DNA from 2 places in the Kaistia algarum genome. Region 1 is predicted to be linked to the other one. Evidence: predicted binding sites of a transcription regulator. Region 1 holds the regulator's gene; the other holds the start of a gene.

Region 1 (7,750 bases):
CCTCGGCATCGGCCTGCGCCTGCTGCGTCGCGGCGATCGCCTGATCGAGCTGGGCCTTGGCGTCGTCGGCCTTGGCGACGGATGCGACCTGCTGCTGCACCAGCGTCGACTGGCGATTATATTCGAGTTGCTTGTTTTCCTGCGCCGCCTGGGCCGAGGCGACCGCCGCATTCGCCTGGTCGAGCTGAGCCTGATAGGTGTCGCGCTGTATGCCGAACAGCGTGGTACCAGCTTTCACAGTCTGGCCATCGACATAGTTGATCGATGTCAGGAAGCCCTGGACGCGCGCCGAGAGATCGACCTGGTTGATCGCCGTCGTATTGCCGGTGAGCTCCATATAGAGCGTCGCATCCTGCTGAAGCGGCGGAGCGACGGTCACCTTCGGCGGCGGCGGCGGCACATATTCATTCTTGTCGTTGCAGCTTGCGAGCGACAGAGCGGCCAGACCCGCCACGACCAGCGGGAGCCCGCCTGCCGGCTTCCGCCATTGTCCAATCTTGACCATCTGTCCCCTCAGCCTCGATTGCCCGACGCACGCATCCCTCAGCTCCGCCTGCTGCCGGCAGAGCCAGAATCTCGTTCCGATCCTGCCTCAGGCTCCGGCGCGACGCCATAGCGGGACGATCTAGTCCGGCGATTATTAAGGAGGTGTGGCATGCGGGCGATCCCTGGTCCGATTCCTGTCAATCCACGAAGATCGCGCCGCCAGCTTGCGGAACACATATAGAACATGTACTTTGTTCGCGGTTTGTACTTGATGATTCTTCGCCGAATCGCAGACCGTTCCGTATCCGGCAATTCGTGGCGTGGACCGACCAATGCTGACTCGCAAGCAGTATGAGCTCCTGATGTTCATCCATGAACGGTTGAAGGAGACGGGCGTGCCGCCTTCCTTCGACGAGATGAAGGATGCGCTGGACCTTCGGTCCAAGTCCGGCATCCATCGCCTGATCAAAGCGCTGGAGGAACGTGGCTTCATCCGCCGCCTGCCCAACCGGGCCCGCGCGCTCGATGTGGTCCGTCTGCCGGAGGCGATGGCGCCGACCATGCAGCGGCCCAAGCGAGCCGGCTTCTCGCCGAGCGTCATCGAAGGCAGCCTCGGCAAGATGCGGCAGACCGACAGCGACGTGCCGGAGCCAGTGATCGTTCCCGTTATGGGCCGCATCGCCGCCGGTGTGCCGATTTCGGCGATCCAGACACAGAGCCATTCGATCACCGTGCCGCCGGAAATGCTGGGTGGGGGCGAGCATTTCGCGCTGGAGGTTCGCGGTGATTCGATGATCGAAGCCGGCATCCTCGACGGCGACACGGTATTGATCCGCAAGACCGACGCGGCCGATTCGGGCGACATCGTCGTGGCTCTTGTCGACGAGGAGGAGGCGACGCTGAAGCGGCTGCGCCGACGTGGCGCCTCGATCGCGCTGGAAGCCGCCAATCCGGCTTATGAGACGCGCATATTCGGGCCGGACCGGATCCGCATCCAGGGTCGGCTGGTCGGCCTCCTGCGTCGCTACTGAGCCCCTGCCCCGCCGGTTTCGGGTTCGTCGTCGCCGTCATAGGGCGGCATCCACGGACGGCGGACACGCGGGAAGGCCGTCGTGACGAGAAATTCGGCGTCGAGCGGCGCCGGGCCCGCTCTTGGCTGCGGGCTTCCAGGTTCGGGTGCCGGAACGTCCTCGTCGTCGAGCGTATGGCGGACTGCGGAATCGTATTCCGTCGCCGCGGCGATGACCTTGTCGGCGGATGGCGGATCAGCGATGTTTCGGGTAGCGACAGGCCTCAGATCGAGCGCGATCGACCCGGATTGAGCGAGACGATCGCGGTCGATCGTTGCGACCTCGGCGGCGCAGCCCGTCGGTGCGGCGATGGGCGTTACGATGAGTACGGGGCTCCGGCAATCATCGGCAAACGCATCGCGCTCCAGCGCCAGTGCGACGAGCCGGCCATCCGGCATAGGCGCCACACATCCCGAGGCATCGCAGCGCGTCGCGGCCATGAGCGCCGGGTCCTTCGCCTCGCGACTGTCGCCATCGGCTCTCAGCCATATGCCGGCGATAAAAGGGTCGATCTTTCGCGCCAGGATCTGGTAGCTGCCATTGCCCGTGCGGATTGCGACCTGCCGCCCATCCGGAGCGATGATGATGTCCGACCGATGCGGATAGAGCGCCAGCGCGCCGCCGACCAGCATCGGCACCAGCCCGGCCAGGCGCCAGCGCTCCCGCATCAGCGCCAACCACAGGAAACCTGCCATGAAGACGAGCAGCGACGCCGCGGAAGGCATAGCCGCCGAGCCGGTCCCCTCCGACCAGTCGCTCACCGTCCGCGCCACGTCGGACATGCCGTCGATGCCGACGCCCATCACCCATAGAAACGGGGCCTCGAACCCGAACGGCATGGCGAGCACCGCGAGCAGCGCTAGCGGCATGACCAGGAAATCGACCAGCGGCATCGCCGCGACATTGGCGAGGATTGAGAGCGGCGCCATGCGCTGGAAGTGATAGAGCGCGAAGGGCGTGGTGCCGAGCCCGCCGAGCAGCGACGTTAGCGCCAATCCGCCGATAAGCAGCCCGAACCAGCGCAGCACCGAGCCGAAGCGCGAGTGCGAAACCGGTCGAAGCCCGCGCGGCCGCCGCGACAGCGCCTCGAAGCCGGCGACAAGCGCGATCGTCGCGGCGAAAGACATCTGGAATCCGGCCACCAGCAGGCTTTCGGGGCTGAGCGCCAGCACCACGAAGGCGCCGATCGCGACATTGCGCATGGAGATCGCCCGCCGGTCGACGAGGATCGCGAGGAAGACGACGCCGGTCATGATGAAGGAGCGCTGCGCCGCCACATCGAGGCCGGAAATCAGCAGATAGAAGAAGGTCACGCCGAGCGCGGCGAGAGCGGCCCATTTTTTGATCGGCCGGCGGAGCGCCAGCCCCGGAGAGAGCGCCAGTGCCGCCCGGACCGCCCAGAACACAAAGCCGGCGACGAGCACCATGTGGAGCCCGGACACGGACAGGACATGAGCCAGGCCCGATTGGCGCAGCGCATCTTCGCCTTCCTCGCTGATGCCGCCCGCATCGCCGATGACGAGCGCCGTGGCGATGCGGGCCGTATCGCCGGAAAGCGAGGCCCCAATGCGCGTGCGGATTGCCTCCCGCAGGGCCTCGAGCGGCATGGTCAGGCGGATCGAGAGGGGCGGTTCGCCAAGCTCGGCCGGGTTGACGCGGCCATAGGCGAAGCCCGTGCCGCCGATCCCGCCATAATAGGCCGGCAGGCCGAAATCATAGCCGCCGGGCATGGCTGGCCCGGAAGGCGGGCGCAACCGAGCCAGCAGCGTGACGCCCTCGCCAACGGCCGGCGCGCTGCCGCGCACCGTGGTGGTAACGCGCTCCGGCAGTGCAGCCAGTCCCCTGGCATCGAAGGAGACGACGCGAATCGTCAGGCGAAAGCCGCCGCGCCGCGCCTCCCGCGCCTCGACGAAGCCGGTGAGTGTGCCCGTCATCTGCCGTTCCAGCCGCGGCGCGGCCACATGATCGGTGCGAAGCTTGATCGTCGTCGCACCGGCCACTGCCATCGCGGCGACGAGCATCAGCCGAAAGAGCCCGGCTCGGCCGTGCCGCAGTTTCCAAGCAGCGACAGCCAGCGCGAGCGTCAGGATGGCGAGCGCAATACCGGAGGGCTCGGACGGCGCTGTGAAATAGACAAGTATTCCAGCGGCATAGGTTACGGCGAGCCAGAGAAAGCCGCGCCCCGTGTCGATTTCCCGCTCGAATACCGTCGCGACCCACATTCGAAAACGGGCCACATAGCCAGGCGGTGCGTGAGGAAAGGGGGGCCGACCGGAATCGTCGGCTGGTTCCGCGTCGCCCGGCGGAAACAGCCTCTCGTCCAGTTCCTCCGACCGCGGCCGTTCGCCTGCCATCGCCCCGTCTTTCGCCCTGACGCCGCTCCATGCTACATGAGCCGCCACATTCGGCGCCATGCCATACGCCCCCGTGCCATACGACCGCCATTTCCGCGGCCGATAGGCTCGGCTCGTTCTGGTCCGCTCCGCCCCCGCCCCCCATTTCCGTCCGTTCGGAAGGTTTCATGTCCAAACCGGTCGTCACCCGCTTCGCACCCTCGCCTACCGGCTTCCTCCATATCGGCGGCGGCCGCACGGCGCTGTTCAACTGGCTGTATGCGAAGCATACGGGCGGGACGATGCTGCTCCGCATCGAGGATACGGACCGCGAGCGCTCCACAGAGCCGGCAATCGCCGCGATCCTCGACGGGCTGAAATGGCTCGGCCTCGACTGGCAGGGCGAGACGATCTTCCAGTTCGCTCGCGCGCCGCGCCACCGTGAGGTGGTCGAGGAGTTGCTGGCCGTCGGCAAGGCCTATCGCTGCTATTGTACACCCGCCGAGCTCGACGCGATGCGCGAGAAGGCGCGCGCCGAGGGCCGTGCCCCGCGTTATGACGGCACCTGGCGCGACCGCGATCCGTCGGAGGCGCCGGCTGGCGTCGCCCCCGCGATCCGCATCAAGGCGCCGCTCGAGGGCGAGACGGTGATCGAGGACCGCGTGCAGGGCCGCGTCGTCATCCCGAACAAGGATCTCGACGACCTCGTCCTGCTGCGCTCGGATGGCAACCCGACCTATATGCTCTCGGTCGTCGTCGACGATCACGATATGGGCGTCACCCACATCATCCGCGGCGACGACCACCTCACCAATGCCGCGCGCCAGATGATCATCTATGGCGCCATGGGCTGGGAGGTGCCAGTCATGTCGCATATCCCGCTCATCCACGGTCCCGACGGCGCCAAGCTCTCCAAGCGCCACGGCGCGCTCGGCGTCGACGCCTATCGCGCCATGGGTTTCCTGCCGGAGGCGATGCGCAATTATCTCGTCCGCCTGGGCTGGGCGCATGGCGATGACGAGATCATGTCGCTGGAGCAGATGATCGAGTGGTTCGATGTCGACGATGTCGGCCGCTCGGCCTCGCGCTTCGATTTCGCCAAGCTAGAGAATCTGAACGGCCATTACATGCGAGCCGCGACCGACGATGCGCTCTATGCGAGCTTCGTCCAGACGCTGCCCTATCTGCCCGGCGGCGAGGCCATGCTCGCCCGGCTGACGCCGGAGCGAGCGGCGCAGCTGCGCGAGGCCCTGCCCGGCCTCAAGGAGCGGGCCAAGACGCTGATCGAGCTGAAGGACGGCGCAGCTTTCCTCTTCGCGGAGCGCCCGCTCGCCCTGGACGAGAAGGCGTCGACCATCCTCGACGCTGATGCGCGGGCGCTGCTCAAGGACCTGCACAGCCTGCTGTTGGCCGTCGAATGGACCGTCGAGGCGACGGAAGAGGCCGTGAAGGCGTTCGCGGAGGCGAAGGGGCTGAAGCTCGGCAAGGTGGCACAGCCGCTGCGCGCCGCGCTTACCGGCCGCTCGACCTCGCCCGGCATCTTCGATGTGCTGATCGTCCTCGGCCGCGAGGAAAGCCTCGGTCGCATCGCGGATCAGGCGAGGGGTTGATCGAAGCAGCCGACGAGGCTCGGGCTCGGCCCGTTCACAACACGTTCCAAACAAAACGCCCGGGTCAATCGCCCGGGCATTTTTCTGTTCGATGACCGTGCCGCGCGGCTCAGTTGCCGCGCTGGCCGAACAAGACCTTCTGGGCTTCCTTGTCGTCGGCGACGCTGACCGGCACCACCGGCGCCTTGATCGCCATGCCGCGCTGCACGCCCGGACGCGCGTTCAGGAGATCGATCCAGCGCTTGACGCTCGGGAAGTCCGACGTGTCGAACTGCTGGGTCTCCCAGCCGGCCGCCCAGCTAAAGATGGCCATGTCGGCGATCGAATAATCGTCGGCCACATATTCATGAGTTGCGAGGCGCTTGTTGAGCACGCCGTAGAGACGGTGCGTCTCGTCCTGATAGCGCTTGGTCGCATAGGGAATGCGCTCGGGCGCGTAGACGGAGAAATGGTTGCGCTGGCCGAGCATCGGCCCGAAGCCGCCCATCTGCCACATCAGCCATTCTTCGACGGCAACGCGCTTGCGCTCGTCCGCCGGATAGAAGCGGCCGAACTTCCGGCCCAGATATTGGAGGATGGCACCCGACTCGAAAACGGAGATCGGCTTGCCGTCAGGCCCCTCGGGATCGACGATCGCCGGCATCCGGTTGTTCGGCGAAATCGCCAGGAATTCCGGTCTGAACTGCTCGCCCTTGCCGATATTCACAAAGTGGATGCTGTAAGGAATATCGAGTTCCTCCAGCATGATAGAGACCTTCTTGCCATTCGGCGTCGGCCAGAAATGAAGCTCGATCGGCTGGGTCTGCTGCACCGGCATGAAATTACCTCTACGGCGTCAAGGAAAGACCGGCGCAAAGGCGCCGGTCGAGAACGGACGGTAACATTAGATCTAGGCATCGCCGCGACCGGTGCAAGGGCGCCGCGCGGCAGCGCTCTATTCGAGGCCTAGCTTCTTCTTCAGGATGTCGTTGACGACCTGCGGATTGGCCTTGCCGCCCGAGGCCTTCATGATTTGGCCGACGAACCATCCGGATAGAGTCGGCTTCAGCTTCACCTGCTCGACCTTGTCGGGGTTGGCGGCGATGATATCGTCGACGACCTTCTCGATCGCACCTGTATCTGTCACCTGCTTCATGCCGCGGGTCTCAACGATCGCCTTCGGATCGCCGCCCTCGCTCCAGACGATCTCGAACAGGTCCTTGGCAATCTTGCCGGAGATGGTTCCGGCGGCGATCAGGTCGACAATCGCCCCGATCTGATCCGACGACACCGGGCTGTCGGAAATACCCTTGCCGTCCCGATTGAGGCGCGCGGCGAGTTCCTGCGTCACCCAGTTGGCGGTGGCCTTCGGATCTCGTCCCTTTGCCGCCTTCTCGAAGAAGTCGGCCGTCTCCTTTTCGAGCACCAGCACATGCGCGTCGTAAGGCGAGAGGCCGAGTTCGCCGATGAAGCGGGCCTTCTTGGCGTCGGGCAGTTCGGGCAGCGCCGCGGCCAGCTCCTCGATCCAGGCCGCGTCGAGGACGAGCGGCAGGAGATCCGGGTCCGGGAAATAGCGGTAGTCATGCGCCTCTTCCTTGGAGCGCATCGAGCGGGTCTCGTTCTTCACCGAATCGAACAGCCGCGTCTCCTGGTCGATCGTGCCGCCATCCTCGATAATGGCGATCTGCCGCCTCGCCTCATAATCGACCGCTTGGCCGACGAAGCGGATCGAGTTGACGTTCTTGATCTCGCAGCGCGTGCCGAGCGGCTCGCCCGGCCGGCGCACCGACACGTTCACGTCGGCGCGCATCGAGCCTTCGTCCATGTTGCCGTCGCAGGTGCCGAGATAGCGCACGATGGTGCGAAGCTTGGTCAGATAGGCTTTGGCCTCGTCGGCGGAGCGCAAATCCGGCTTCGAGACGATCTCCATCAGCGCCACGCCGGAGCGGTTCAGATCGACGAAGCTCTGTGTGGGATGCTGGTCGTGCAGCGATTTGCCGGCATCCTGCTCCAGGTGCAGCCGCTCGATGCCGACGGTGATCGCCTCGCCGCTGTCGAGATCGATGACGATCTCGCCCTCGCCAACGATCGGCTGCTTGTACTGCGAGATCTGGTAGCCCTGCGGCAGGTCCGGATAGAAATAGTTCTTCCGGTCGAACACGCTGTGCGGGTTGATTTGCGCCTTGAGGCCCAGTCCGGTGCGTACCGCCTGCGCGACGCATTCGGCGTTGATCACCGGCAGCATGCCGGGCATCGCCGCGTCGACGAGACT
Region 2 (7,750 bases), on a different contig from region 1:
CAGCGCCGCGGCGACCGCCTTCAGCCGCCGGTCCTGCAATTCGAGATGCTCGCGCGCCGCCTTGCCCGTCAGCGCCTCGACACGGCGAACGCCCGCTGCGACCGCAGCCTCGCCGACCAGCGTCACCAGGCCGATCTCGCCGGTGCGCCCGACATGGGTGCCGCCGCACAGCTCGACCGAATAGGCCTTGCCGCCGCGCTCCCCCATCGAGACGACACGAACCTCATCACCATATTTCTCGCCGAACAACGCCATGGCGCCGGAGTGCATCGCCTCGTCGCGGTCCATCAGCCGCGTTACGACCGGCGCGTCCTGCAGCACGACCTCGTTGGCGATCTCCTCGACCTCGGCGAGTTCATTCGCGTCGATCGGCTTCGGATGCGAGAAATCGAACCGAAGGCGATCGGGCGCGACGAGCGAACCCTTCTGCGCCACATGGTCGCCAAGCACCTTGCGCAGCGCCGCGTGCAGCAGATGGGTTGCCGAATGATTGGCGCGGATCGCGCCTCGGCGGCTATGGTCGACCACCAGGCGGACGGCATCGCCAGTCTTCACCTCGCCCTTCACCACCACGCCAATATGAACGAAGAGGCCATCGGCACGCTTTTGCGTGTCGTCGACGCGCACCAGCGCGCCCGATTCGCTTTCGATCGTGCCGGCATCGCCGACCTGCCCGCCGGATTCGCCATAGAACGGCGTCTGGTTAAGGACGATCGAGACGCTCTCGCCCTCGCCGGCCGACGCAATCTCGGCGCCCTCGCGCACCAGCGCCAGCACCTTGCCTTCGGTGGCTTCCGCCGAATAGCCAAGGAACTCGCTCGCCCCAAGTCGGTCGCGCAGCTGGAACCAGATCGTCTCAGCAGCCGTATCGCCCGAGCCGGCCCAATTGGCGCGCGCCTCGGCCTTCTGCCGCTCCATCGCCACCTGGAAGGCTTGCGTATCGACGGCGATGCCCCGGGAGCGCAACGCATCCTGCGTCAGGTCGAGCGGGAAACCGTAGGTGTCATGGAGACGGAACGCCGTCTCGCCATCGAGCGTCGCGCCCGATCCCAGCGAGCCGGTCGCCTCGTCGAGCAGCGTCAGCCCGCGCGCCAGCGTGCGGCGGAAACGGATTTCCTCCAGCCGGAGCGTCTCGGTGATCAGCGCCTCGGCGCGCAGCAACTCCGGATAGGCGCGGCCCATCTCGCGGACCAGCGCCGGCACGAGCCGCCACATCAGCGGATCGGCAGCACCCAGAATATGCGCATGGCGCATGGCCCGGCGCATGATCCGGCGCAGCACATAGCCGCGGCCCTCATTGGAGGGCAGCACGCCATCGGCGATCAGGAAGGATGTAGCGCGCAGGTGATCGGCGATGATGCGGTGGCTGGCGCGCTGCGCGCCTTCCGCCGGAACGCCAGTCGCCTCGACCGAGGCGCGGATCAGCGCCTGGAACAGGTCGATGTCGTAATTGTCGTGAACGCCCTGCAACACGGCGGCGATGCGCTCGAGGCCCATGCCCGTATCGATCGACGGCTTCGGCAGCGGCACGCGGTTGCCCGGCCCGATCTGCTCATACTGCATGAAGACGAGATTCCAGATCTCGATGAAGCGATCGCCATCCTCACCCGGGCTGCCGGGCGGGCCGCCAGGGATGCCCTCGCCATGATCGAAGAAGATCTCCGAGCACGGGCCACAAGGACCCGTATCGCCCATCTGCCAGAAATTGTCGGATGTGGAAATCCGGATGATCTTGTCGTCGGAGAGGCCGGCGATCTTCTTCCACAGGCCGAAAGCCTCGTCATCCTCATGATAGACGGTGACGCAGAGCTTTTCCTTCGGCAGTCCAAATTCCTTCGTGACCAAAGTCCAGGCAAGCTCGATCGCCCGCTCCTTGAAATAGTCGCCGAAGGAGAAATTTCCCAGCATCTCGAAGAAGGTGTGATGGCGCGCGGTATAGCCGACATTGTCTAGGTCGTTGTGCTTGCCGCCGGCGCGAACGCATTTCTGCGAGGACGTCGCGCGCGGATAGGGCGCAGCCGATCGGCCGGTGAAATAGTCCTTGAACGGGACCATGCCGGCATTGGTGAACATCAGCGTCGGGTCGTTGCGCGGCACGAGCGAACTCGATGCGACGATCTCGTGACCATTCTTCGCATAGAAATCGAGATAGGCCGACCGGATGTCGTTGACGCTGCTCATGCAAGGGAACCCGCTTGAAACCACGAAAAGCGGCGCCGTCCGGGCGCCGCTGGAGGGAACGTGCCGCGTTTGTAGCGAGCGAGCGCCGTACTGTCCAGAAAACGCATGGCGGGATATCGCATCCCCCCGCCCGCGCCGCGATCAGCGGCTGCGGCCATCGAACGGCGTGACCGCGACGTTGGAGAGATCGACGTCGTCGAGGCAACGAATATTGACCGCGATCATCTCGTTGCCATCGGGCCCTACCGCCCGCGCAAACGACTCAATGCCGCAATCCCGGCAAAAGAGATGATGGATGACGTGCCGGTTGAACAGATAGTCGGCGAGGTTGTCCTCGCCGGCTACAAGCTCGAAATTCGCCGCGGGGACGAAGCCCAGCAGATGGCCGCGCTTCTGGCAGATCGAGCAATTGCAGCTGATTCCGGACGAAAAATCACCGCGCACTGCGAAACGCACCGCGCCGCAATGACACCCGCCTGTGACCGTCCCGAGCGACGATGCCGCCTGCGCTATCGACGACATCAGGCCTCCATCGCCTCGTCATCCTCCCCGGCGCCGCCATCCTTCGCCAATAGCGCTTCGGCGAGCAGACCGGCATTCTGGCGGATCGCGAGTTCGATCGTCCGGGCAATCTCTGGATTGTCGCGCATGAACGCCTTGGCGTTCTCGCGGCCCTGTCCGAGCCGCTGGCTGTCATAGGAGAACCAGGCGCCAGACTTCTCGACGATGCCGGCCTTGACGCCGAGATCGATCAATTCGCCGGTTTTGGAGACGCCCTCGCCATACATGATGTCGAATTCGACCTGCTTGAACGGCGGCGCCAGCTTGTTCTTCACCACCTTGACGCGGGTCTGGTTGCCGACAACCTCGTCGCGGTCCTTGATCGCGCCGATGCGGCGGATGTCGAGACGGACCGAGGCATAGAACTTGAGCGCATTGCCACCTGTCGTCGTCTCGGGATTGCCGAACATCACGCCGATCTTCATGCGGATCTGGTTGATGAAGATTACCATGGTATTCGACTTGGAGATCGACGCCGTGAGCTTGCGGAGTGCCTGGCTCATCAGCCGCGCCTGAAGGCCCGGCAGGCTGTCGCCCATCTCGCCCTCGATCTCGGCCTTCGGCGTCAGCGCCGCGACCGAATCGATGACGAGCACATCGATCGCGCCGGAGCGCACCAGCGTATCGGTGATCTCAAGCGCCTGCTCGCCGGTATCGGGCTGCGAAATCAGCAGATCGTCCAGATTGACGCCGAGCTTGCGCGCATAGACCGGATCGAGCGCATGCTCCGCATCGACGAAAGCACAGATACCTCCGCTCTTCTGCGCCTCGGCGATGGTGTGCAGCGCCAAGGTCGTCTTGCCCGAGGATTCCGGGCCATAAATCTCGACGATGCGCCCGCGCGGCAGGCCACCGATCCCAAGCGCGATGTCGAGGCCGAGCGAGCCAGTTGGCACCGTCCCGATCTCTACCACCTTGTCGCTCTTGCCGAGCCGCATGATCGAGCCCTTGCCGAACGCGCGCTCGATCTGACTGAGCGCCGCGTCCAGCGCCTTCGACTTGTCCATTGTGGCCCCTTCGACGAGACGGAGAGCAGTTTGGGACATCCCAGCTTCCTTATTTCATAGTCACCAGAGTCGATCAAACGCCGTTAATGTACACGCTTTGTTCCCATCAACAAGGTGGTGACAAGGATTTGTAGGAATTTGCGATTCCGGCTTGCGTTCCCGGTCCGTTCGTCGCCGCGTCGGCGACAAGGCAGCTCTCAGCTGGCCAGAAGCGGCGAAGCGGGAACGATGCGGTTGCGGCCGCGGGCTTTGGCTACTTAGAGCGCGCGATCGGCGGCGGTCAGCGTCGACTCGAACGAGTCCGCGTCTTCGTCCGCGACCGCGAGCCCGGCACTCACCGTGCAGCGGATCGTTTCACTATCGCCGGCGAATCGCGCCGCCTCGAAGCCATGGCGGACGAGTTCGGCGATCTGGACGGCGATGGGCTGTGGTGTCTCCGGCAGGACGAGAGCGAACTCCTCGCCACCGATTCGCGCCGCGCGGTCACCAGGACGGATCACGGTCGCAAGGGTCGCGGCAAAGCGGCGCAGGACCGCATCGCCGACCGCGTGGCCGTGCCGGTCATTGATCGATTTGAAGTGGTCGAGATCGAAAACGACGACCGTGGTGCCTACCGGAAGCGGCCTTTCGCCATAGGCCTCGAACAGAGCGCGTCGATTGAGAAGCCCGGTCAGTGAATCCGTCAGTGCGTCCTGGCGATGCCGTGCGGCGAGCCGCCACTGGTTAAGCGCCAGCGAAAGCGCACCGATTCCGGTCATGCCCACCAGCGCGACGATAAGACTCAGATCTTCTGCCCAGTTCGCCGGCGGTCCGGAAAGGATTGCCTTGCCATCCATCGCAATCACGGCAGCGCAGAGGAAGAAGCTCGCCGCCACGACTCCGTAGAGGATGGACACGCCGATCAGCGGGACCCTCGCCTCGCGACGACCGCGCCAATACTGCGCCGCGGTCGCGCAGAAGATGAGCCCGGCAGCGAAATTGGCAGTGAAGAACCCGATCCCATCGAGACCGAACGCCATGGGAATTGCGACGGAGAGGATCGATGGGATAGCGGCACGGGCGAAAGGCGCAATCGGGGAGCGGAAACAGACGAACTGGACGGCAGCGCCATAGAGGGTCGAAAAGCCGAGCAGAAGCAGAACCATCGAAGCGGTCGCCCCGACCACCGTCGGCCGATGGACATAGTAGCTATACGAGGCCACCTGACCGACAAGAAAGGCGAGGCCGATCGCCCAGGTCAGCATGAATCGCTCCGTGCGAACGAGCAACCAACCGCCCAGAATGGCGATGGCGAGCCCGGCTGCCGAGAATCCAACGGACAGAAGCAGAGAATTATAGTCGAGCGACATGGCCCCCCAACTGGAAGCTGAACCGGCGCCAGTGCAATATCGTCGCGTAACATAGAGCGGCACAGGCCGCCGCGCCACGGCGAAACCTCTCCTGGGTCAAAAGTCCGTTCACAACCGATAGCGGGACGGCAAGCCGCATGTCGCCGTCTTGATCACGACTTGCCGTCGGCGTGCTCAGGCGGCATGGTCCCGCCGCGGGCGGCCTCGCTTCGCGCTTTGAAAATCGCCTGCGGGAGAATGCCATGTCCCTCGACCAGACCCTGCTCTTTTCCGATGAAGTCCGCGCCGCCAAGGCCGAGGGCCGGCCGATCGTTGCGCTGGAAACCACGATCGTCACACATGGCATGCCCTATCCGGAAAATGTCGAGACGGCGCTGGCCGTCGAGCGGATCGTGCGCGCCGCCGGCGCCGTTCCCGCGACGATCGCGATCCTGGATGGCAAGATTCGCGTCGGCCTGACGGCCGAGGAGTTGAAGCACCTGGCCGGCCTCCAGAACGTCATGAAGCTCTCGCGCGCGGATCTCGCCTTCGCGCTGGCGACGGGGCGGCCGGGCGCGACGACGGTCGCCGCCACGATGATCGCCGCCCATCTGGCAGGAATCCGCATCTTCGCTACCGGCGGCATCGGCGGGGTGCATCGCGGCGCAGAGACGAGCTTCGATGTGTCCGCAGACCTGCACGAGTTGGCGCAAACGCCGGTCGCCGTCGTCTGTGCCGGCGCCAAGGCGTTGCTCGATATCCCCAAGACGCTTGAAGTTCTGGAGACGCTGGGCGTTCCGGTCGTCACCGCCGGTCAGGACGAGCTTCCGGCCTTCTGGTCGCGCCAGAGCGGCCTCCCCTCGCCGCTCCGTCTCGACGCGCCGGCCGAGATCGCGGGCTTCATTGCCAAGCGCGAAGAAATCGGCATGTCGGGCGGCGTACTCATCGCCAATCCGGTGCCGGCCGAGAACGAGATTCCGGCCGACGTCATGCGTGAGCATATCGAGACCGCGATCGCCGATGCCGAGCGTCAAGGCGTCCGAGCGAAGTCGGTGACGCCCTTCGTCCTGGGCCGCCTCCTGGAGCTGACCGCGGGCAAGAGCCTCGTCACCAATATCGCGCTGGTGAAGAACAATGCCCGGCTGGCCGCCGAGATCGCGGTGGCGCTGCGCTGAGAACCGGAAGGTTCAGCCGCGCCACGCAGAAACCAGATGGCCGATGCCGGCGCGATCCAGCGGTGACGCGCCGCCGACATAGCGCCGCCCGAGATCGGGGCCGGCAAGCATCTCGATCTCCGTGAAGCCCATCGCCCGCAGGCGCGCATTGAGCGCATCTGGCCTGAAGAACGAGAGAAACGGCTCGCCGAGGCTCGCCACCCTTCCGGCAAGCGTCTCGAACGCGAGGCGCTGCAGGCGGCTGAGCCCGCCGGGCGGCTCGGCATAATCGAAGACGACCTCGACCTCGCCCGGGCGCGCGGCGATCAGCCCCAGCGTCGACATCACCGCCTCCTCGCGGAGATAAGGCACGACGCCGAGCCAGGAGAAGAAAGCCGGCGCTGATGGTTCGAGGCCGGCGGCCGCCAGCTTCTCGTCGAGGCGATCGACGGAAAAATCGACCGGCACGAAGGTGACGCTGTCGGGAATCGCGATGCCGGTGGCCGCGAGACGCTGGCGCTTCCAGGCCTGCGTCGCCGGGTGGTCGACCTCATAGACGACGAGGCCTTCGGCCGCGAAAGGACTGCGATAGGCGAGCGTATCGAGCCCGGCCCCCAGCACGACGGCCGTGCGGACGCCGCGCTGCACGGCGAGCTTCAGCCGTTCCTCGGCATAGCGGCTGCGCGCCGCGAGGAAATAGCGCAACGCCGAACCGCCCGGCGAATCGGACCGCGAAAGCTCGTCACGGGCAATCGCCGAGCCCCGATCGCCGCCGATGATGGTAAGCGCCAACGCATCCTCGAAGACGAGCGGCTCGTCGAGAAGCTGATGGGCGGCGCGGCGCATCGCGGTGCGTAGCGCCGTGGCGCTCGGTTGGCCTTCGATCAAGAGACGCTACTCCATACAGCCGGCATTCTTCAGCAGCGCCGTGGCGCTCTCCCGGGCAACGAGGGCATCGGCTTTGTCCGCATCGGAGAGGATCAGCACCGAAGCATCGCCGCCCGGCTCCAGGATCACCTGAAACGGCGAGAATGGACCGGACTCGGCGAGGGCGACTTCGCCGCAATAGCCATGACCATTGCGCGCCAGCGACTTCTTCAGATCGCGGACCCAGAGCGCCGTGCCCTTATCGAACTTGGCAGCGACAGCGGCACCAATGGCTTCGTTCAGCGCCGCCGGTTGGAGGGGCAGGCCCAGAATCGTCTGCGCGGAAGCAGTCGACATCGCGGCGATCCCCATCAGCGTCCCCAGAACCGATCGCAAAGGAAACATAGAGACGCCTTCCCTCACCACGCGACATTCAGGGAATCGAGGCCATGGAAGCGATAGGTGTCGCTATAGCGCGGCGTATCGACCAGATGCAGCCCGGGCAGACGGCGGAAGATCATTGGCATCGTCACTTCCATTTCAAGGCGGGCCAGCGCGCCACCGAGGCAGAAATGGATTCCGCCGCCGAACGAGGCGTGCGGCTGGCGCGGCCGAGACGGATCAAAGCTCTGCCCATTGGCAAAGCGGGCCG

What was found. Region 1 encodes LexA, which represses DNA repair genes until DNA is damaged. Its sites were predicted from a motif close to TGTTCNNNNTGTGTTCNG; they were not measured.
Region 2: a site for LexA is predicted at 3,837-3,854, ahead of recA (recombinase RecA). Genes of this name have one in related genera too.

What each region holds. Positions count from the first base shown of each region.
Region 1 is NZ_JAPKNJ010000002.1:54,686-62,435, reverse strand. It holds gene OSH05_RS13645 (efflux RND transporter periplasmic adaptor subunit) at 1-505, opposite strand, end outside; gene lexA (transcriptional repressor LexA) at 819-1,517, shown strand; gene OSH05_RS13635 (ComEC/Rec2 family competence protein) at 1,511-3,793, opposite strand; gene gltX (glutamate--tRNA ligase) at 4,078-5,499, shown strand; gene OSH05_RS13625 (glutathione S-transferase N-terminal domain-containing protein) at 5,609-6,316, opposite strand; gene gatB (Asp-tRNA(Asn)/Glu-tRNA(Gln) amidotransferase subunit GatB) at 6,434-7,750, opposite strand, start outside.
Region 2 is NZ_JAPKNJ010000003.1:612,794-620,543, reverse strand. It holds gene alaS (alanine--tRNA ligase) at 1-2,181, opposite strand, end outside; gene OSH05_RS21150 (GFA family protein) at 2,323-2,703, opposite strand; gene recA (recombinase RecA) at 2,703-3,788, opposite strand; gene OSH05_RS21140 (GGDEF domain-containing protein) at 4,007-5,098, opposite strand; gene OSH05_RS21135 (pseudouridine-5'-phosphate glycosidase) at 5,341-6,252, shown strand; gene OSH05_RS21130 (class I SAM-dependent methyltransferase) at 6,265-7,119, opposite strand; gene OSH05_RS21125 (hypothetical protein) at 7,126-7,455, opposite strand; gene OSH05_RS21120 (cytochrome P450) at 7,518-7,750, opposite strand, start outside.